DNA from 2 places in the Brevibacillus sp. JB24b genome. Region 1 is predicted to be linked to the other one. Evidence: riboswitches for the same ligand, from Rfam matches in the RefSeq annotation. Region 1 holds a riboswitch; the other holds the start of a gene.
What was found. Region 1 has a riboswitch for FMN ahead of ribD (bifunctional diaminohydroxyphosphoribosylaminopyrimidine deaminase/5-amino-6-(5-phosphoribosylamino)uracil reductase RibD). Riboswitches for the same ligand answer to the same signal wherever they lie in the genome.

Region 1 (11,567 bases):
ATTTACTAGATCACCATTACGGAGCTCGCTTAGAGTCGTCCTCTTCAGCGTCTCTGGCATGACATCGACGACAAAACCGTTTCCTGTAAACTCGGTAACCGTCAAACAAACCCCATTCACTGCAATGGAATCACCTAGTTTACTCTCCTCTACCACCAAACTAGCTTTTATATGCAGACTTCCAGCTTTTTGACTGGTTAAAATTCCATTGATCGTTCCCATTTCCTCGATAATTCCCGTGAACATGATCGTCTTCACTCCTTATGAATTGATTGGATCTGTCCAAAGTGGGTAACCCGTTATCCTCAGTTCCTGTTCACTCACGGTCTCTACTGCTACATCCCTCAGCCTGATTGCATCTTTCATAAAGGGGATGCCGAATCCCCCATAGGCAACGGGAGCCTGCTCTCCACCCACGAGTGTAAAAGCGACATAGGCGATTACTTTTTGTATTGCTTTTGCTTCTAAAAAAGCCCCACTTATCTTGCTACCACCCTCCACAAGTACCGAGACAATTTGAGCCTCTCCCAAGGTTTGTAGAACAAAAGGTATCGTTAGTTGATCTTCCTGCTGCACCGTAATCCGGATTCCTTTTGCGCGCAGAAACGCTGCTTTTTGTTGAGAAGCTCTTCTTGTGGTAAAAATCCAGACCAAAGATGTAGAATCATTCAAAATAGTAGCTGTCTTTGGAATACGAAGTGTTTGATCAAGAATGACACGTATCGGCTGCTTTCCATTTTCATACAACCGAGCTGTAAGTAAAGGATCATCTTGTATTACTGTGCTGATGCCCACTAAAATAGCGTCAGATTTGGCTCTTTCCTCATGAACTTCTCTTCGTGCAACTTCACTTGTAATCCATTTGCTATCGCCTGTTGTTGTGGCCAACTTCCCATCTAATGTACTAGCTGTCTTCAACGTAACAAACGGCCTTCTCGTGTTGATATAATGAAAAAATGACTCATTACATTGTCGGGCTTCTTTCTCCATTACACCGGTTTGTACATCAACACCCGCATTTTTTAGTACTGCTAATCCTTTACCTGCCACCAGCGGATTGGAATCTACTATAGCGATGACAACCCGCGCAACTCCTGCCTCCAGTAGCGCTTGCACACATGGTGGTGTTTTCCCATAATGACTGCATGGCTCTAGGGTTACGTACACAGTCGCCCCCTTTGCCTTTTCCCCAGCCATTCGTAAGGCGTGAATTTCAGCGTGGGATTCACCTGCTCGCAGATGTGCGCCCATTCCTACGATGCTCCCGTGTTTAACAATAACAGCACCCACTGTAGGATTAGGGGATGTCTGATGCCTTGCTCCCTCTGCCAATTGGATTGCTATCTTCATAAAAGATTGATCCAAAAGTGCTTGATTCTCACGTTCGCTCCTCTCGTGTTTTTGATACTCACTCATAAAGCGTTCCTCCTTTCGGTGTTTTTTCCCGTACTTTTATACTTCTTTTACTCTTGCAAACGCACCTTGGTTACTTACATAACCTATTTTTTTACAATAAAAAATGCCCTTTTCAGTAAAAGGGCATAGAGAAATACAGCCTATCATGTCATTTTTCCAAAAAAAGGCTACAAAAAAGAGTTACTCACCGCTTACGCGTAACGCCTTCAAAAAATATTTTTGAACACGTCTAAATAAACTGTCTTCTCATTTTTGAAAAAACAGTCTGCGGTGGCCGCCACAATCTAATCTTGTGCCTCACTGAAAAATGTGATAAGCCTTGTACCTTCTCCCATCCGGACTATACCGTCGGCCTTGGATTTTCACCAAGTCAGTCGCAAAAACGGTTTGCGAGTCGCGGGCTCAGACATAATTGTCATTACCGCCGGTCGGGAATTTCACCCTGCCCTGAAGGTGGTTATGCAATTGCCAGTAGTATAACACAAGTATCCATACATGGGAACGGATACTTTTCTATCTTCTTGTCCAATGTTTTTGCCTTCTATTCATAATCAGCTACAGCCTGATCCCTATATCAAAAAAACGCGATTCTTTTTGTAGGAGTATACAGAAAGGATGGCGTTTTTGTATGAGTTTAATCATTTCAAATCTACTACATTTTCTCCATGCTCATGATCGCTTGATTGTATGCTGATCGGAGGGCTCTGTAGCCAAGAATAATGATAACTAGAGCAAGCACACCTGCCACTACGGCCACGAAAAACCCCGACCGTGCGCCAAATCTATCCACAAACCATCCAGCTACAGCTGATCCTAGAGCAACCCCGATGCCCAAGCCTGTGATTGCCCAGGTCATTCCTTCCGTAATCTGGGACTCCGGAACAATTTTTTCCACCAATCCCATCGTGATGATCATAGTGGGAGCCACAGACATTCCAGCGAAAAAAACAGCGACTGCTAACGTGGCAATTCTATCTACGAACAGAAGTGGAAGCATCGTCATCGTCGATATTGCAACGGCTCCCAGAAACTGACGATAAAGTGGAGCGTTCAACGTAAGAGTTCCGAAAATCAATCCGGCTAGACATGAACCGATAGCATAGACGGAAAGCACCATGCTGGCGGCTACCGTATTACCCTGATTTTCAGAAAAAGCTACACTTACTACATCCACTGTCCCAAATATGGTTCCTATGGCTGCGAGTGTGTACACCAGCACTCTCAAAGAACCAATCTTGATCACCGCTCCCTTGCTTCTAGTGCTAAGGGGACCCACAGCAGGTTCGGTACTCTTTTGTGCCGTGAATAGCAATACCCCTATTGCTAGAAATACGCACGACAGAAGAGGACCCGCTTCTGGGAAAACCATAACGCTTAAACCAACAGAAATGACCGGGCCGATGATAAAGCAAATTTCGTCAACAACCGACTCGAAGGAAAAAGCGGTATGCAGCTTTGGCGAGCCTCGGTAAAGCTCGGTCCATCGGGCACGTACCATCGCTGGCATACTAGGCATGCATCCTGCCAATAATGCGAAAAGGAATAACGTCCAATCTGGCGCTTGATATCTTGTACACAGTAGTAAGGCGATAATAGATAGCACGCTAACCACTGTGGCTGGTAGCAAAACACGGGATTGCCCTAATCGATCCACCAAACGGGAAATTTGAGGGGCCATCAAAGCTGCCGCTAACGCAAAGGTAGCGGCAACAGTACCCGCAAGCCAATACTCGCCGCGTAACTGAGACAACATAGTTACAAGACCGATGCCAGTCATAGATATAGGCATCCGCGCAATAAAACCAGCAGCCGAGAAACCCTTTGCGCCAGGGGCATCGAATAACTCACGATATGGATTAGGCATAATCTCCCTCCAAATAAATACCGTTTCGCAATGCAATCTTCATTCCTTACAACCTCCTTGTTGGATTCGTCAGTCAGATTAAACAACTTTACATACGTCATGTATGTGAATACCATAATACACATACATGACGTATGTCAATGCTCATTTTAAACATCCCACCAGCTTCTTCACATGAATAACACCTGTACAATCGCTTATTTTCAAAGGATTATTCCTTTGTGTGTCGAACAATAATAAACATGGGATTGAGTCAGAAAAGAGGACAATTCATTATGTACAACGTGTGAAAACAGGAGGAAAAATGGCTCGAAAAGCGCGGACGGAAATGATTGCAGAAACAAGCGCCAAGTTAGTGGGCGCGGCAAGGAAGGCTTTTGGCACGATTGGGTATGCAGACACATCCATGGATGAACTCACAGCTTCTGTGGGGCTAACGCGCGGTGCTCTCTATCATCATTTTGGTGACAAAAAGGGCTTATTGGCAGCCGTTGTTCAAGAAATCGATGTGGAAATGGATGACAGATTGGCAAAGATCTCAGAGACAGCAGAAGGAAATTGGGAAGGCTTCGTCAGTCGCTGTCGTGCTTATCTCGCTATGGCGCTTGAGCCAGAGATCCAGCGAATCGTGCTAAGAGACGCGCCATCAGTGCTAGGCAATGATTATTCTCGATCATCACAGTCTCATTGCCTAGCAACAATGGCTCACATGCTTGAACAATTGATGGAGGACCAACTAATTGCAACGACTGACTGTGAAGCCTTAGCGCGTCTATTGAATGGAGGACTCGTAGACGCTGCTTTATGGATCGCAAACTCCGAGAATGCCGAGTCTGACTTAGCCAAGGCTTTAAAGAGCCTCTCTGTCATACTGAATGGCTTGCTTTTAAAGAAGGATTATAGAGCGGAATAAAAGACACTTCCACTCCTGTACGGAAGAACATCATTACGCACTACGTCCCTCCATCTTATCGTCACTAATTTTTCAACATAAATGCCGGTATCCTTATCATAGAGGATACCGGCATTTATGTTGTCAGATAGGGATCACTTAGAATATAGTCTATCAGCTAACATTCCAAACTGATATTGCTTCGTGCATATTTATCATCCCTGAAAGAGTTGTATGAGATTACCACATGTATCATTAAACACAGCAATGGAGGTCTCATTCATGTCTATAGGCTTTGTCTTAAACACCACACCTAGCCCGATCATCCTTTCGTACTCTTTGTGAATATCCTCAACAGCAAACGCCGTTACAGGTATGCCTGCCTCAAACATTTCCTTTTGGAATGTCTTGGCAGCAGGATGGCCTAGTGGCTCAAGAAGCAATTCAATATCGTCCGGTCCTTCTGGCGAGACAACCGTTAACCATTTAAAATCTCCAGCTGGCAATTCTCTTTTTTTCACAAAGCCCAAAACATCCGTATAAAATGTGAGGGCCTTATCCTGGTCATTGACAAATATACTAGTTAGTTTAATCTTCATTGGAATCCTCCTTTCCTACAAGATGGAATTCAAGCTGAATATCTTGCATAAACCGAGTTGATGAGAGTTCGTGCTTTGATCCATTTTTATTATTATCTATCAAACTCTATTTTCCATTCCTGCTTCTTTAAACCGCTGATTGACCTACTTCTTTCTTGAAGCTTCCCTTGACAGCCATATAATCCCTGAGCTACATACAAGTGAAATGCGGTTTCTTTGTCATAAGAAAAGAATATATGTAAAAACTTCTAGTTTTTTATTTAGTTATATTGACAACATTAAAATGACTATGTAAAATAATCTCAAGAACTTGTAGAAAGGAGCTGTCTACTTTGCAAATTCCTCCAAAGGAAAAGCCAGTCTATCGCTCTCCTGATGGCTTACCTACCGACATTTGTATTTTTACGATTACATCGGAGTCCAGAAAAGATACCAACCACAAATCACTCCCCGATCGTAAGCTAAAAATATTGCTGATTCAGCGTGATCCTCAAAGTGATCGCTTTCCAGGATATTGGGCTTTTCCAGGCGGTTTTCTCAATGAACACGAAACGCTTGATCAATGTGCTGAACGTGAATTACGTGAGGAAACACATATCTTAAATGAGAAAGTACATATTAAACAGCTAAAAGCATACTACACTCCAGGACGTGATCCTGGTGGATGGATTCCAACAGTTGTTTATTATGCCCTTGTTAATGAGCAGGCATTGACTGGATATAAAGCTGATGACGATGCTGTAGATGCACGTTTGTTCACAGTTGAGGAAGCAATGTCTATGAATTTGGCGTTTGACCACAACGAAATTTTGAAGGATGCTCTACAAAAAATTCAAGAGATTATGGTTCAAACAAATATTGCAAAAGAATTTCTACCAGAAGAGTTTACATTATCTGAATTACTTCAGGTCATTGAAACGGTGGTACCCGATTTCAAAGTGGATCGCTCTAATTTTAGCAGACGATTGGTGTCAACAATAAATAGAAAAGGGATTGTTGAAGAAGTCAGAGATGCTGAAGGTTCCGCTAAATACTCGACTAAATACTCACAAAACCGAGCCAAACTATATAAATTTACAAATTATGTGCCATTTGTGAGCATCTATTAATCCCTCTTTTTTTTATTCTTTAATATGGTCATTTTAACAATGTTAAATCGAATTCATAAAATGGAGGTATTTATTTATGAACCAAAAAGCTATCCTGATCATCGATTACACTAATGATTTCGTTGCAACCAATGGTGCTTTGACGTGCGGAGAACCTGCCCAAAAAATTGAAGAGCGCATTGTTCATCTCACCAATCACTTTCTTCAAGAGGGAGAATTCGTGGTGATGGCTGTAGATGCACATGAAGAAAGAGATCCCTTTCATCCTGAATCGAAGCTCTATCCCCCCCACAATATACTTGGGAGTGAGGGGCGCCAATTATATGGCGAACTGCAAAACCTCTATAAACAAAAGGAAGTGTTTATTTATTGGATGGATAAAACCAGATATAGCGCATTTGAAGGAACTGATTTAGCGTTACAGCTTTATACGCGCGGTATTCGTCAAATTCATCTTGTTGGTACATGCACTGATATATGTATACTCCATACGGCGGTATCTGCTTGGTACCTAGGCTTTGAAGTTATCATTCATGAGGACGCAGTTGCAAGCTTTAACTCTGTTGGACACGATTGGGCATTACAGCATTGTAAAAACCAAATGGGAATGCAGGTTGTAACTAACTATTGATCGATCATGCATGATTTTCTCTCAAAAGATGCTGTAAAAGAAAGGACTGACCGAAGATGACAAAAACAATCTTTGATATTATTGATCCAAAAATATATCGCTATATTCATGTGTGCCATTTTTGTAAACAACCTACTTTTAGAATGTCACCTGAAGAAACGCCCTGCCCTATTTGTGGAGAACAAGAATTTGAAATCCTCCCATTCTACGATCCTTCTAAAGATTATGGCCTAGATGTGGATGAATACGCGATTACAATGATGTATGCTTTATACAAAAAGAACCTTCACCACACGGAAGTTGTATTTGATGATTTTTATCGTAAAGCTCCATTTGTTAAGCCAGGCAGTGATTTTACTGGCGACTTAGGGGGGTATGTTGCTTTTGGAGGTTTAGAACAACTCATTGATATTGTCGAGAATCTTTACTTTAATGAAAGTGACATTGAATATCTGCGTTCCAAAAACTTGTATGAGGAAGCTTTTCTAGTAGAACTTCGCACACTACGTTTTACTGGAAGCTTACATGCAATGAAAGAAGGCCAAATCGTGTTTCCAAACACTCCCTACATACGAATTGTTGCCCCTATCATGGAGTGTATCTGGATAGAAGCCCAGTTGCTTAATACAGTGAACAGCGAATCCCTGCTCATGACAAAAGCATCTCGAATTGTGACAGCAGCAGATGGGCAAAGTGTTATTGAAATGGGAAAAAGACGTGCTCAGGGACGAGACGCATCAGTACAAGGAGCTAGATCCGCCTATATTGCAGGATTTGACTACTCCTCTAATATGAAAGCAGGGAAAAAATATGGTGTTCCAACTACAGGTACACATGCTCATTTATTTGTTCAATTTTTCCCAACTGAGCTTGACGCCTTTCTCGCCTTTTCAGAGGTTTTCCCTGCTAAAAGTATCCTTCTTGTTGATACATTTGATGTCTTAGGTTCAGGTATCCCGAATGCGATTAAAGTAGCTAAACGAATGCAAGAGTATGGACAAAAGCTTACTGGCATTCGTTTAGATAGTGGAGATTTAGCCTTTTTATCCAAGAGAGCGCGAAAAATGCTAGACAATGCAGGGTTCCCATATGTAAAAATTGCTGCATCCAGTGATCTCGATGAGCATACGATTACCTCTCTCAAACATCAAGGGGCTAAAATTGATATTTGGGGAATTGGAACCAAATTTATCACTGCATATGATACTCCTGCACTAGGGGGAGTACACAAAATTGTTGCTCGACGAACCGAAAAGGATTGGGTGGCTCTTATTAAAATCTCTGAAAATATAGATAAGATTAGTAATCCGGGTTGCAAGAAAACCTACCGGTTATACGATCAAGATGGTATGGCAAAAGGTGATTATATTTGCCTCGATCATGAGAATATTCAAGGCCTGAAGGAAATTCAACTGAAACATCCGTTGAATCCATTGAAAATGAAGCGAGTAAGTCATTTTAGAGCAGTCGAGTTATTAGTTCCTATCTTTGAAGAAGGAAAGCTGGTCTATGATAAGCCTTCCCTTGAAGAAATCAAAAAGTTCCATCAAGCTCAAAAAAATACATTCTGGGAGGAATATCTTCGCTTAGACAATCCAGAAGTATATCCTGTTACGTTGTCTGACGAATTACGAGAACTGAAAAATACGATGATTAACGAAATACGCGAGCTTGCCTTGATAGAATCTTAAAGGAGGAACCTTCATGCGTTACGGTATTTATGGAAGTAGTTTTGATCCGATCACCTATTCTCACCTTTTTACAGCTGCTGCTGTGGCTAAACGTAAACGTCTGGACAAAGTATTTTTTATTCCCTGCTCCTCTCTACGCAGAGATAAAATACTTCAAACAGAAGATCAGCACCGATTAAACATGCTTCAGATTGCCTTAGAAACGAGCAAAAACAAGAAAAATCACTTGGGAGAACCTCTATTTGAAATCTCTACTGTTGAAATGAACGCCTTACCAGGTGAGACATACACGTACGATACGATGAATCATTTCAAGAAATTGTATCCCCAAGATGAGATTTTTTTCATCATGGGAGCTGATTTATTAGAAGGTATATCAACTTGGGGGAACGCTGAAAAATTGGTGAAGAACAACAAGTTCATCGTCATGGCAAGAGAAGGCTATCACTCCGATGATCTAATTGCTAAGGACCCCTTATTACGCAATAACGATGAAAATTTCCTTACTATGTCGAAAGGGATTAGTATGGGAATCAGCTCTAGCTATATTCGTGGGGAGCTTCGCAATGATGGTGAAGCTAGTTTTCTCTTACCTGAGGAGGTATTGGACTATATCAAGGAACATCAATTATATGTAAGAGAGGTCCGCTAAGATGACAAAACAAGCAGAAATCATCAGAAAGCTACATGTTCACATAAATACACAGCCAGAACGAGAATTTCGTAACAGGGTAGATTTTTTAAAGAAATACCTGCTTACGTCTGCTGCTAACGGCTACATTATTGGAATAAGCGGCGGTATTGACTCTACTTTAACTGGTATCATGGCTCGTGTTGCTTGCGATGAGCTTACTCAAGAAACGAGTAAACAGTATCATTTTGTGGCTGTTCGTCTCCCCTATGGAACTCAAGTTGACGAAGATGATGCTCAAAGTGCACTTCAATTCATCAAACCACATAAAAATTTGCTGGTTAACATCAAACCTGCTGTTGATACCTCTCTTGAACAGCTCAAACGATCAACTGGATATGAGCTGTCAGATTTTCTCAAGGGTAATACGAAAGCAAGAGAGCGCATGAAGGTTCAATATGATATAGCCGGACATTTAGGATTATTGGTTCTCGGAACTGATCAAGCAGTCGAAGCAACTACCGGTTTTTTCACAAAATATGGAGATGGAGGCACTGACGTTGTTCCCCTTTCCGGTCTGACAAAAGGACAAGTCAGGCAAATCCTGCAATATCTTGGAGCACCAGACTTTTTATATTTGAAAATTCCTACAGCCGATCTAGAAGATGACCATCCTCAGCTACCTGATGAAACCGCTCTTGGCTTTTCTTATGACGATTTAGATCATTATTTAACCCTTCAGCCTGTACCGGATGAAATCGAGAAAAAAATTGAAGAAAAATATAATGAAACCGAGCACAAACGTCATTTACCTGTGACTCCATTTGATGACTGGTGGCAGTAAAAAAGAGCCCTCCGGGACTTACTTTTCCGGAGGGCAAGATTTTCAAGCAATAAATCCCATTCTAACAACCTGTTCTCATCCTATCAATTACCTATACTCCAAGCACTTGTCTAGCCATCTCTTTGTACTCTTCTAACCCAGATTTTCGAGCAAATTCAGCAATGCCAACAGGTGGGCGGGCTTTTTACACTGTCTACTCAAAGGGGATAATACCATAGCTCCATTAATACGATTGTTCTATTTATTTACGATAAGAGTAACCTTACAATTACTACGGCACTTGCTCCATCTGTACATGGACTGGATGAGTCGTTACCACTTCTCCATCATAATATAGCTCTGCTGTATACGTTCCTTCTAAACTAAGTACCATAGACATTTTTAATGATGTTTCCATTTCAGAGGATTGGTCATCCTTACGCTCATGATACATTGTTATGGGACTCGAAATTCCAACGTCTTTGCCATTCCGATCCTTTATCTTCAATTGAAGTTCAAAAGTTGTCCGATCAGGTAACTCTTTTAAAGCGATAAACATGTGAAAAGTACATACAAAAGGCAATGCTGGAACCGTGATATCTTCAAGGATATGGCCTATGATATGTTTTTTATGTTCGTTGCTAAAATTGACTTTATCTACAACTAGTAATTGACTATTCATGTATGAACAACACCTCGCATCTGATCTTAATACGTATGAAAGCGTACGATCGGTATTTTCTTAAAAATCTCTTGATAGGTAAGATAAGCAGGAAAGGCTGAAATCCCTAAATCGTCAGACATCCTCCCCTGTTCATCAACCCGTAGCTTTGCATGATCGTTTATTTGACGGGACAATACCCTTGCTTTCCATTCAGGTGCCTTATAGATGATATAAATCTGATATTCAGGGAAACGGCGGCTGATTTCCGCAAGATACTCAGCGTTTCCAGGATCTGTATAAGATAGAAAGAGAAAGACACTCTTATCATGCAATTCCGTTATTTCCTCACTACCAGATACATAGATTTGAAAATACCTTTTATAATAGAAGGCTTTTGTTATCTTCATCCCGATAATCAAAACAAGTATGATGCCCCAAATACTTAGCATGAAGTTCATCATGGTACAATCATCCTTATTTTTTTCTTCATATTATACAAAATATGTAATTCCTTATAAGCATGTATGAAAAAAGCTACTGCAATAAGATAAGACATGATATTCTCTTGAGCGTATGGTAACCTCTCTAGCTGATTGGCTATACATGCTCCCCATATTGCTCCAAGTAACAACAAACTATTACGTAGGATGGCAAGTTTCATGTTTGTCTTATTTGTACTGACCCCAAAGCAGCTACAGGCAAAACTCTTTTTCTGCTTACTAGCTCGTATAAAAAGGGCAGTAAAAAAAATCATCAACAAGCCAGACAGGATAAAAGCCACATGTAAAAAAACGAGTTGGGAAAAACAAATTGCTAGAACAAATTCCATTAAAAGAACCAAAAAGGAGCTGATCATCACATATTTTCTGGATATAACATCAAAGTGTACAATAGACTGCCTAAATTCAAACATAGAAAAACACTTTGTAACGGCTGAAACAAAAAACATGAACGCAAAACCATATGGGAGTAAGAAGAGATATGACATCATTGTAATGATACACTTTCTAGAATTCTATGGAAATCTACTGCATTATAGATATCCCCTTTGCTAACAATCACACCCTTCGAATCCGCGAACAGGAGAAACGGATGGTAGGTAACCTCAAAGATTTCGATCATCTCATTATGTTTTAGTTGAATAACGGGGAACTCCCATTCAAAATAATCAACCATTTCTGCATGATCCTCGATCTCTCCATCAGAAAAAAGATAAAGCTGCATATTCTGACGCTGACTTATCGATC
Region 2 (11,567 bases), 1.7 Mb from region 1:
CATGTAGGAGCTACTACATGCAATCCAGACATTTTAGGGATGCTGTCTAATTTAGGATTTCGATTAACAACTTGCTCCCATACTACATTTAATTTTTGTCCATCCGGCTTCCAGGCAGTATTTCGTTCCTTCGGAGTATCAACATTCACTTCTACCTGATAAGAATCTAATTTCTTAACCTGATCCATTGGCAAATAACCAAGAACACCTTCATTAGATAAAAGATGATACCATCCATTTGTTTCATTTAAAATAATTACTTTTTGACCGGATGCAAGATCAGAGACAATAGGACTCTCTTTCGTAGCATCCAATCTCAATGGTAACGGCTTATCTTTTTCAGAACTAACTTGTCCCTGCTGGATTGTATCACCGTTGTTATCCACTGCGATAACATCTCTGCCTTCCATCTTACGTAGATGAATACCATATATCTTTTCTAACGGGCTTACTGGAACGTATTTTTCTCCGTCAATAATTGTGACAGGCACACGTAAATCAACTGGTTTTTTATTAACAAATGCTTGTAATTTTTCGCTCGGCATTTGGATAACTTTATCTTTGGTAGTGATGATAACAGAGCGACTAGGTTCATCCCAGAATAAGTGCTGATCGATTTGTTCCTTTAAAAATGAAAAAGGTAGCAGTACCTCGTCTTCTTTCATTTGATAGGATTGCGGAACTGCTTTTCCTTTATGTACAATTACCTGTTGGCGCCCGTCATAAGGAGTAACTCGTTGATGACTACCGGTTTGAAAATACATCCAGATAAAATATCCTACTACAGCAAGCATGACCAAAAATAGTACCTTAGGAAAAAGCCTATTCCTTCTTCTTTTTCGACTTGGACGCTTTGACGTCTCTAAATGTACGCTCATGACTCCTCCCAATGTATCTGAGTTCAGTTTATTCTTCATTATAGAGACAGTTTTGAGAGCTATTTGGTTACAAACTTCTGTACATTTTGCGGTAAAATTCATAAAATGTCGAATCACGCTCATTGTAGAGACTTTTTACTTTCTGCATGGAATACGGCTTAGTTGAACTTATACGTCATCCATGCCAATTTATGCTATCAAATAAGTAAAAAAAAGAACCCTACACGTCGTATACCTGACATGAAGAGTTCTTCGAAACACTTGCCATTACTTTGGCTTATTTTCTTGACAGCTATTGCATACACCATAAACTTCCATACGATGCCCAGAAACATGAAAGTTAGCTTGTTCACAGGCTGCCGCTTCTACCTGTGATAAGTACGGGAAGTGAAAATCCTGAATAGCCCCACACTCAGAACAAATAATGTGATAATGTTCATCTTCTACATTCGCATCGAATCGACTGGAAGCATCTCCGTATGTTAATTCGCGAACCAACCCCGCTTCTTTAAATACTCGCAGGTTATTATAGATGGTTGCCACGCTCATATTAGGAAATTTCCCTTCCAATGCTTTATAAATTTCATCAGCAGTTGGATGAGTCATCGTCTCAAGTAAATACGCTAATATGGCATGACGTTGCGGAGTCATACGAACACCTTGATTCTTTAAAATCTCGACAGCTCTCTCGACTTGTTGCATCATCGCCATGCACCTCACATAATATGACCTTTAAAAGTAAGTAATTAGAAATATTCTTATCCGTTAACAATAATCTAATTAGAATTGTTATAAATAAGTGTACGCTGATTCTGGAGGTTCGTCAATAACAAGCTTACATTTGGGGATTGTTCCCCCTTATTAGCTTGTCCAAGCCTCTCTTCTTATTCAATACGTTACGCTCAGGATGTCTTCTTAGATGACACTTTTGGCTTTTTATTTCCTTTTAGAGCTTTTTTCCGAGTCGGGCATACATCTTCTAATGGGCAAATGTCACACTGCGGACTTTGTGCCTTGCAGTGATAACGACCGAAAAAGATCATTCGATGATGTGTGTCTGACCACTCCTTCTTCGGGATTTTTTTCATGAGAATTTCTTCTACCTGAACAGGAGTAGCATCTTGAGGACAGAATCCTAATCGTTTTGATATTCGCTCTACGTGCGTATCTACAGCGATAGCTGGTACCCCAAATGCGACACTGACCACAACGTTGGCAGTTTTCCGTCCAACCCCAGGCAACTTTACCAACTCCTCATGCTTGTTGGGCACTTCTCCTCCGTATTCTTCTAGTAACAGACGACAGAGCGACTGGATGTGTTTAGCCTTGTTTTTATAAAGACCAATTTGTCTAATATCCTCTTGAAGCTCTTCTAATGAAACCTTTAAGTAGTCTTCTGGGGTCTTGTACTTTTGAAATAAATGTTCTGTGACTTGGTTTACTTTTTTATCTGTACATTGCGCTGACAAAAGTACCGCAATGGTCAACTCAAACGCGTTACTATGAGTAAGCTCACAATGTGCATCAGGAAACATATCCGCGAGCGTCTGTAAAAATAATTTCATGGATAATCGACGCATTTCCTTTTCCCTCCTACTATACTCCGAACCAGTTTTACTTTATGCATGCGTTCTATTGTAACATATGAAAAAGTTTGATCGAACCCTCCTCCAGCAGGTAATTACATGGAGAAAAAAACGCGAGAAGGTACATGTAAACGGTCATAAATGGTATTTTAATGTGATTAGGCTACGAATATGTAAGAAATACAGGTATATCTAGGCATCTCATCGAATGATGAATTTATTAAGAGGTGTAAAGGAGGAACTGCCGTGAAGGTATTCATAACAGGTGGATCAGGATTTGTTGGTCATGGCATAATCGCTGCCTTGTTAGAAGCTTCCCATGAAGTACACTGCTTACATAGACCAGGATCTGAATCGAAACTTAAACAATTGTTTTTCCATACAGACCACTTTCATATTCATCCAGGGGACATTTTTTCTATCGATTCTCTTCGTGTAGCGATGCGTGATTGTGATGCGGTCATTCATCTAGTAGGTATTATAAGAGAACAGTCAGGTAAAAAAATTACGTTCTCTCGCATTCATGTAGAAGGTACACGCAATGTACTACAAGTAGCAACAGAACTATCTATCAGTCGCTTTTTATTCATGAGTGCACTTGGTACACGACCTCAGGCTACTAGTGACTATCATCAGACGAAATACGAAGCGGAACAACTGGTAAAAGTATCCGGAATACCTTATGTGATATTTCGTCCCTCCGTTATTTTTGGTCCAGGCGATGAATTCGTCACTATGCTAGCTGATGTAGTACGCCTCCCATTCACCCCTGTAATTGGAAGTGGTACATATCTCTTGCAGCCTGTTTCTCGGAAAACGGTAGCAGAGGCTTTTACGCAAGCATTAACCAATGAGCAAGCTACCAATCAGATTTATGAAGTAGGCGGCCCCCAACAGCTCTCCTACATGCAAATCTTACAGATCATTGGACATGCGATTGGGAGAGCACATATAAAGACGCTTCATGTACCACTATGGTTCATGAAACCTCTCGTTCGGATTATGCAAGGGTTCTCCTTTTTCCCCATTACTACTACCCAATTAACGATGTTACAAGAAGGCAACTATTGTGAAAATGGTGATAGATTATACAAAGATTTTCAAATTAATAAAATTGAATTCTTCTCTGGTATATCCGAATATCTTCCACAGGCTAAATTGGAGACAAGATAAATCGGAAGAGTTCGGAATAAAAAACAGCCTTTTCTTATACACACATATAAGAAAAGGCTGTTTGAAGTTCTATTCATGTAAATTAGGTTCAGTCTCTCCTAACTGACTATTAACATACCGAGCTGCTACGAATAAAAAATCCGATAAACGGTTCAAATATTTAATAGCAATTGGGTTAATTGGTTCTGTCTCCATAAGCTCGGTAGCTCCGCGTTCAGCACGTCTCACTACCGTGCGAGCTACGTGAAGAGCAGCACCCGCAGGATTTCCACCTGGCAAAACAAAATTAGTCAGTGGAAGCAGCTTCGCATCTAACTGATCGATTTGCTTTTCTAAATAATCTACGTCCTCATCGACGATAGGCCAACCAACCTTTTTCCCTTCAGGTGTAGCCAGCTCTGCTCCAATATGAAATAACTTGGTTTGGATCAGGTGAAACGTCTCTAACAATTCAGCCCATTTGTGCTCTTTAGGTAAAAAAGATACTGCTGCCCCAACATGCGAGTTAGCCTCATCGCACGTTCCATATACTTCTACTCGTGGTGCATGCTTAGGAACACGTACGCCATAAACTAAAGATGTTTGACCTTTGTCTCCTGTTTTTGTATAAATCTTCATGTCATACCCACCTTTTCTTCGTTTTTATAAGCAACGTAAAAAATTACGCTGGGCTAGCGACTATAATGAATTCTGTACTGGTTGCATCAAATGGAGCTTTTGCAAAACTACCGTAGCGTTCCAAAACTTTGAACCCAGCTAAACGCAATAAGTGATGCAATTCTGCCGGGAAGACGTAACGTAATGTAAAACGCCCAGTCACACGCTCCTGCATTTTTCCATTTTTATCAAGACGTTCATAGCTACGTGTCACTTCTGCTAATTGTTGAAAATAATCATAGCGAGTAAAATCATACATCGCAACTTCCTGTCCGTCCTGCAACGGATACATGCCTCGCAATGTCAATTTTTCGCTCTCTTCATAGAGATGTTTGATATGCGGCACAAAGACATTAAAGACCAGCTTGCCATCAGGCTGAAGATGCTCTCGTATGCAGCGCAACGCCTTCAACTGTTCCTGAATATGAAGCAAGTGTAAAAACGAGCGATAGGGAATCATGATTAATCCAAACTTTTTCCCTAAAGAGAATTGACGCATATCCCCTTGAATAAAAGACAAATTCTCGATTCCACCAGCTTCTTCTGCCTTTGTTACTGCTTTTGCCAACATTTCCTGAGAAATTTCAAGCCCTGTCATATGGATGCCCGCCTTAGCGAGTGGAATTGTTACTCGTCCAGTTCCACATCCTAATTCTAGGACTTCCCCGTTTGCTGCTTTAGCATATTCTTCGTAAAAAGCCAAATCTCCTGCTAATCCTTGTTGTGTGAGATCATAATAGTCAGTCCAATGATACATATTCACCACTGACCCTCCTATATTACCAACTCGTCCGATAAAATATAAGCCATGATTAATTTAGCAGTATTATCAAAAGCAGATGAATGTGTACGCTCATGCGAATGGGATGCATCAACACCTGGTCCAATCAAGCCATGAACAATATCATATCCAGCTCGTAGTGCAGCACTAGCATCGGAACCATAATACGGATAAATATCGACTTGATAATTAAGTCCATTTTCATCCGCCAATGCAACTAACTTCTTACGGAATCCATAATGATAAGGTCCAGAGGAATCCTTTGCGCAGATAGAAACACAATATTCATCAGTTGTTTGGCCCGTACCGATAGCTCCCATATCCACTGCCAAATACTCTACAGTATCTACTGGAATACTAGAGTTACCACCATAACCAATCTCCTCATTATTACTGATTAAAAAGTGGGTCGTGTACGGTAGTTCTAGCTTATCTTCCTGAACCGCTTTTATTATACCTAAAAGGATTGCTACACTCGCTTTATCATCTAAATGGCGCGATTTCACGAATCCACTCTCCGTAACAATTGTACGCGGATCAAAAGAGACAAAATCACCTACACTTATTCCAAGAGCCTTGACTTCTTGAGCATCCGTCACCATTTCGTCCAATCTGACTTCCATTAAATCCTCAGTACGCTCTGCCTTGCCACTGTCGCGATATACGTGAACAGATGCTTTAGAGGTCAAAATCGTTCCTGTATAAATGCGTCCTGTAGCTGTTTCAATCTGGCAATGTTCACCTTCAATCGCATTCCATGCAAAGCCACCCACCATAGAAAGCTTTAGGCGACCATTACTTTTTATTTCTTTGACCATAGCACCAAGCGTATCCACATGAGCCGTTAGCAGACGATGCTTATCGTTGTTGCGTCCTGATAATGTAGCCAACAATGCCCCTTTATTAGTCCGCTCGACGTGCACGCCACTTTTACTCAATTCTTCAGATACCCAGGAAATTACTTGATTTGTGTTACCAGATGGGCTTGGAATCTGTGCTAATTTGACAAATGTATCAATCATATAAGACAAGGACAAATTCATCGTCTTCTTCCTCTCCTCTTGCTGTTTTTAGACTAGATGTTCTTTTATGTATGCTACTACTTGTTGCACATGATCCTTTACTTTCACTTTAGGGTATATCTGTGCAATTTTGCCTTCTGTATCTAGAATAAAAGTAGAACGCTCAATACCCATGTACTCTCGACCATACATTTTTTTGAGTACCCACACTCCATACGCTTCTGCGACACTATGGTCTTCATCCGCAATTAATGGGAACGGTAGCTCATGTTTTGCAATAAATTTATCATGGGATGTAACACTGTCCGGACTTATTCCAAGCACGACTGTGTTAAGAGTGGAAAAATCACCATGGTAATCTCGAAAATCACATGCTTCCGTCGTGCATCCAGGTGTGGAGTCCTTTGGATAAAAATAAAGCACGACATTTTTGCCGCGATACTCTTCTAGGTTTATGGTTTGACCATTATTTGCAGGCTTTTTAAAAGTTGGTGCTACTTGACCTACTTCCAACATGAAAATCCCTTCTTTCCTTCATTTTTCTTATTGTAACAAAAGTTAGGTTTAGGAAAAAGAAAAGGGAGAAGATGCATTGCACTTTACTTAATAAAACATTACGATTACATAATAGTAAAAATTCCGACCTTTCCAAATAGAAAAAGAAGAACCTGGTGGTGGCTAACGTGATAAGAGAAGTATTTGAAATAACAGATCCTGAGGCACTTAAATCCTTCGCTGTGCCCGAAAGAGTTAAAATTTTACAGCTTTTTGAAGACCTAGAGCCTCGAACCGCAAAACAAATTGCTACTGAACTAGGGGAAAACGCAGCACGGCTGCATTACCATGTTAAAGAATTAGTAAAAGTTGGTCTGTTACAACAAGTAGATACCCGTGTAAAAGGCTCCATTATCGAAAAATATTATCAGCCAATAGCGAAAGTCATCAGGGCCAATCTGCACCTCGTCGTGGAAGAAAATGCTCAACAATTGAGCGAAATTATGTTTTCTCCTTTGCATGCGACTGAACAGGAGCTTCTTTATACCATGAATCATCTAGCTGCATCTGATATTGATAAACGAAAGGATTATCAGGACACCTTTGCATATAACTTTGGGAATTTACATTTGACTAAAGAGGAACGTAATCAACTTTTTAGTGAAATGAAGGATCTCTACCAGCGATTTAAAGACAACAAGCCATCAGCCGATCGACTAAACTTCCATTACCTAAATCTACTCTTCCCAACTTCACCACGCCAAGATGATCCAGATAATGCTGAATTCGTAGACGATGATGAGTAAGTAACCATAGTTACTCAAAAAGGAGTGGTTGTGTATGCATAGTTCCGAAGCCTATACCGTACTGTTTGATTTTGACGGAACAATAGCTGATACATTACCAGCTATTTTTACGGCCATGCGTCATACCTTTTATACGTTTCTACAAGAGGAGTATTCTGACCAACAGATTATTGAATTATTCGGACCACCGGAAGCGGGAATTATCCAAAATAAGATTCCACCGGAGAAATATGATGACGCCCTTCAGTGTTTTTACGAGAAATATGTAGATGAGCACCGTGAGCTAGTAACCCCTGCACCTCTGCTTACCATGCTAGAAACATTTCAACAAGCAGGTATTCAAATGGGAATTATTACGGGGAAAGGTAGAAGAAGTGCTGATCTGTCTCTCGGAGCGTTAGGTCTAACTCATTATTTTCCAATCGTCATAGCAGGTGATGAAGTATCAAAGCATAAACCTCATCCTGAAGGTATTCTTCATGCAATGAAACAACTCCAAGCTTACCCGGAAAATACTCTCTATGTAGGAGATAGCCAAGCGGATATCACAGCGGCTAGAGCTGCCGGTATTTATGCGGTTGGTGTGAATTGGTTCCCTGCATCGCAAAGCAATGGGATTTTTGATCCCTCTCCTGATGTATTGTTTACAGAACCCTCGATGATGATGGAGTGGTTGTTAAAAAGATGGAATATAGACAGTAAATAATGCAAAGAAAAAAGAGGCTTTCCTCTATTTAATGGGAAGCCTCTTTTTTCTTTGCATTTTATTCATGAATCGTACTAGTTTACGAAATAACTGGTTTACTTGACGAAACGGGCTTGGTAACTATCAATCCAAGTCGCGCGGACATTTTTATAAATACCGGGTATGCAATAAGCGACAGCAGGACACCTTTGATAATATTAAAAGGTACAATTCCAAGTAAGATCATACTCCATAAGCTTTCCATATGGAACATTTGTAGTAATTGCTCCATCGAGATAGAGTAGAGCACAGCATAGAACGGCAATAATACAAAGTAGTTAGCCATAGCCATAATCACTGTCATAACAAGCGTACCTGCTGACAGACCTAAAAGAAAACCGACTTTATTTTTACATAATCGCTGTGTATAAACAGCCAAAAACACAAAGCTTCCGCCTGCAAGCGTATTAGCAATTTCTCCAATGATAAAGCCATCTGTGTTTTTTAACAGAAGATGCAATCCATTCTTTAAAACTTCAATCAATACTCCCGCTGCTGGTCCAAAGACAAGCCCACCAATAATGGCTGGTACAGTACTGAAATCAAGCTTTAAAAAAGTCGGCATCAACGGTACATGAAACTCTAGATAGTACAGCAAAAACGCAATAGCCGAAAGCATAGGTATCGTGACTAGCTTTTTCAGACGTTCTCTTTGAATCGTGTGACTTGTTTTTCCTTGCATGTTGACCATCCTCTCTTTTCTTTCTCCTTCTTGAGAGATGGCAACAGCAATCCGCAACCGCGTGTTATCTTTCGCTCCAAAACCAAGCAAGCATACGACGACTGTTCCGCTCTTAGAAAAGCATAAAAAAGCAAGCCCCTAAAAAAGCATCATGCTTCTTCAGGGGCATACTGACGATTTTTACCATAATCCAGAGGGTATAGGGAAATAAAGGGCTGTTTATCGAGCAGTCCCCTCCCTCAGCCGACACAGCGAAATAAGCACGTGTGCATCGTACTGTCGTCATCCTTCTCCCATCCAGACTGTACTGTCGGCTCCGGATTCTCACCAGATCCTGCACACTCCTGCCTTATATAGCAAAAGTGGCTCGCGGGCTAACGCTCGATATGCGCATCACCGCCGGTCGGGAATTTCACCCTGCCCCGAAGGAATGTGAAATTTTTCTCACAAAACTATTATACCCTTAATTTCAATGTCTGACAATATCAATTTATTATGCTATTTCCTCACGAACCTGCACCGCTATATTTTTTAACACCTTGATTCCAGATCAAAATCCCTAAGGTAAAAATGACAATTCCCATCACAGGGGTTAACATTGTATACCCATATAAAGCTTCTTTTTTCAAAAAATAAGCGGAAGGATAGAAACCTACAAATGCAAATGGCAAAATCCATTTCAACAAAATTGCAATTGCATTGTTGTAAATGTCTACTGGGTAACGCCCATAGTTTTGAATATTCCAGATCATAGGAGCGATTCCCGTGCGTGAGTCACTATAAAAACTGACAGACGCTATTGCAGTATAAACACCACCATAGATCAAGGTACTACTCAATACTAACAGGATAAAGATAATGGGATCATACCAGGAGATTGTAAGTTGAAGCTTCCATCCCGCGTACAGCATAATTAACAACCCCGTTAGTACTCCAAATATACGATCTGGTGAAATGGATTCCAGTGAAATTTGCGCTAAATGATTGACTGGTCGCGTCAAGATACGATCCATCTCTCCTTTGATAATATAGCGCTCATTAAAATCCCAAAAGCCAAAAAACATTGTAAACAGAGCATATGGTACTAGAAAGTATCCATAAATAAAAATAATCTCGTACATAGTCCAGCCCTGTAAGGTCGGGACATGAGTGAATACAACTAGAATGAATACCAGATTTAACAGTTCACTTACGATATTAGACAGCAATTCAGTGATGAAATTGGCCCGATACGACAGTTTTACTTTAAAATACTGGCTGAGATAATCTTGAAACAAACGTATAACTTGCCCCATCTGGCTATCCTCCTTGCACGACCAAATTTCGTTTTGCACGTTGCCACAACAGAATAATCGGTATAAACAATAAAGCGATCCAAATAACCTGTGTGCCAATTGCTATCCAGGCTTTATCACCATGGAGTGCTCCTGTAAAAATCATACTAGGTGTAAAATTGATGGCCTGAAACGGCAGGTATTGTAATATCGTTTGGGTTACCCCTGGAAAGAAACTAATCGGAATGACTACACCTGACAGCAAATCTACAACCATGCGTTTTGCCATAATCATCCCTTCATTTCTCATGAAGAAAAACGTTAGTAGGCCTGTGAGTAAATTGATTTGCGTATTTACGACAAAACCAAGTAGCAAGCTTACACTGTACATCCCCCATATTTGCCCACTATGCGGAAATTCGAAAGGAATAAACAATCGCACGATGAGAAGCCCCGGAAAAGCAAAAAACACAAGGCGAAAAATCCCTTCTCCCAATGCTTGTGCTGTTTTTACTGACAGGTAATTATAAGGACGAATAAGCTCGGTAGCTACTTTTCCTTCTCTAACGTCCTGTCCTATTTCTTGGTCTATATTGTTAAAGTAGAATGCACGAGACATCCAAGCAATCGCGACATAAGAAGTCATTTGAACCAAAGACATCCCAACTAGATTGCTCTGCCCAGAATAGATTGCTCCCCATAAGAAGTAATAGGCTCCGATATTAATCGCATAAATGATAATCCCGCTGTAATAATTTACCCGGTAAGCAAGCATGGTCAGAAAGCGAATTCGTATCAACTCTTGATAAAGTTTCCACATGCTAGAATCCCCCGCCTGTCGTCGAGTAGATGTTGCGTACAATCTCTTCCGTAGAGGTTTCTTTGATCGTTACATCTGTTAGTTCAAAGCTAGCCATCACTTGAGTCAAAATTGCTGGCAACTTTTCATGTTGGAAAGACACAGACAGGGAGTACGCATTGATGCCCTCAATACTACATTCAAACCCAGATAATGTAGCACGCAGATTCTCTGCTGTCATTTTTTGTTTAAATTGGAATACTACTTCTGTCTTATTCCCCCAGCGCTCCTTCAAATCGGTTAAGAGTCCGTCAAAAATCAACTTGCCACTATCCATAACCAACACTCGTTTACATAGCGCCTCAATATCAGATACATCGTGGGTAGTAAGCAAGACGGTTGTATTTTCCGTTTCATTTAGACTTTTTAGGAAGTCACGAATCTTTTGTTTAACCAGTACATCTAAGCCTACTGTTGGCTCATCGAGAAACAACAGCTTAGGCTTATGGATAAGAGCAGCAGCGATTTCACAGCGCATTCGCTGTCCAAGACTTAATTTGCGCACAGGTTGCTGGATGAACGAGCCCATATCCAATTCTTCTATTAAACGATCCTGCCATGCTTGCCCAGCTTCCTCATCCACTTTATAGACACGGCGCAACAGACGAA

Region 2: linked by a shared signal. The riboswitch ahead of ACQV1I_RS03850 (ECF transporter S component) and the one ahead of ribD (bifunctional diaminohydroxyphosphoribosylaminopyrimidine deaminase/5-amino-6-(5-phosphoribosylamino)uracil reductase RibD) in region 1 are both predicted to bind FMN.

The regions. Positions count from the first base shown of each region.
Region 1 covers NZ_JBNVQV010000001.1:2,476,093-2,487,659, reverse strand. The annotation lists gene ACQV1I_RS12170 (riboflavin synthase) at 1-246, opposite strand, end outside; gene ribD (bifunctional diaminohydroxyphosphoribosylaminopyrimidine deaminase/5-amino-6-(5-phosphoribosylamino)uracil reductase RibD) at 262-1,416, opposite strand; FMN riboswitch at 1,736-1,875, opposite strand; gene ACQV1I_RS12160 (MFS transporter) at 2,069-3,280, opposite strand; gene ACQV1I_RS12155 (TetR/AcrR family transcriptional regulator) at 3,585-4,193, shown strand; gene ACQV1I_RS12150 (VOC family protein) at 4,388-4,771, opposite strand; gene ACQV1I_RS12145 (NUDIX hydrolase) at 5,104-5,880, shown strand; gene ACQV1I_RS12140 (cysteine hydrolase family protein) at 5,957-6,511, shown strand; gene ACQV1I_RS12135 (nicotinate phosphoribosyltransferase) at 6,568-8,202, shown strand; gene nadD (nicotinate (nicotinamide) nucleotide adenylyltransferase) at 8,216-8,854, shown strand; gene nadE (ammonia-dependent NAD(+) synthetase) at 8,856-9,677, shown strand; gene ACQV1I_RS12120 (DUF6941 family protein) at 9,949-10,338, opposite strand; gene ACQV1I_RS12115 (hypothetical protein) at 10,365-10,781, opposite strand; gene ACQV1I_RS12110 (MauE/DoxX family redox-associated membrane protein) at 10,778-11,308, opposite strand; gene ACQV1I_RS12105 (peroxiredoxin family protein) at 11,308-11,567, opposite strand, start outside.
Region 2 covers NZ_JBNVQV010000001.1:736,657-748,223, reverse strand. The annotation lists gene ACQV1I_RS03900 (glycosyl hydrolase family 18 protein) at 1-878, opposite strand, end outside; gene ACQV1I_RS03895 (Fur family transcriptional regulator) at 1,146-1,583, opposite strand; gene nth (endonuclease III) at 1,781-2,458, opposite strand; gene ACQV1I_RS03885 (NAD-dependent epimerase/dehydratase family protein) at 2,711-3,637, shown strand; gene ACQV1I_RS03880 (cob(I)yrinic acid a,c-diamide adenosyltransferase) at 3,707-4,255, opposite strand; gene ACQV1I_RS03875 (class I SAM-dependent methyltransferase) at 4,299-5,051, opposite strand; gene ACQV1I_RS03870 (M42 family metallopeptidase) at 5,069-6,118, opposite strand; gene bcp (thioredoxin-dependent thiol peroxidase) at 6,146-6,613, opposite strand; gene ACQV1I_RS03860 (winged helix-turn-helix domain-containing protein) at 6,772-7,398, shown strand; gene ACQV1I_RS03855 (HAD family hydrolase) at 7,433-8,104, shown strand; gene ACQV1I_RS03850 (ECF transporter S component) at 8,184-8,825, opposite strand; FMN riboswitch at 9,107-9,259, opposite strand; gene ACQV1I_RS03845 (ABC transporter permease) at 9,332-10,120, opposite strand; gene ACQV1I_RS03840 (ABC transporter permease) at 10,125-10,919, opposite strand; gene ACQV1I_RS03835 (ABC transporter ATP-binding protein) at 10,921-11,567, opposite strand, start outside.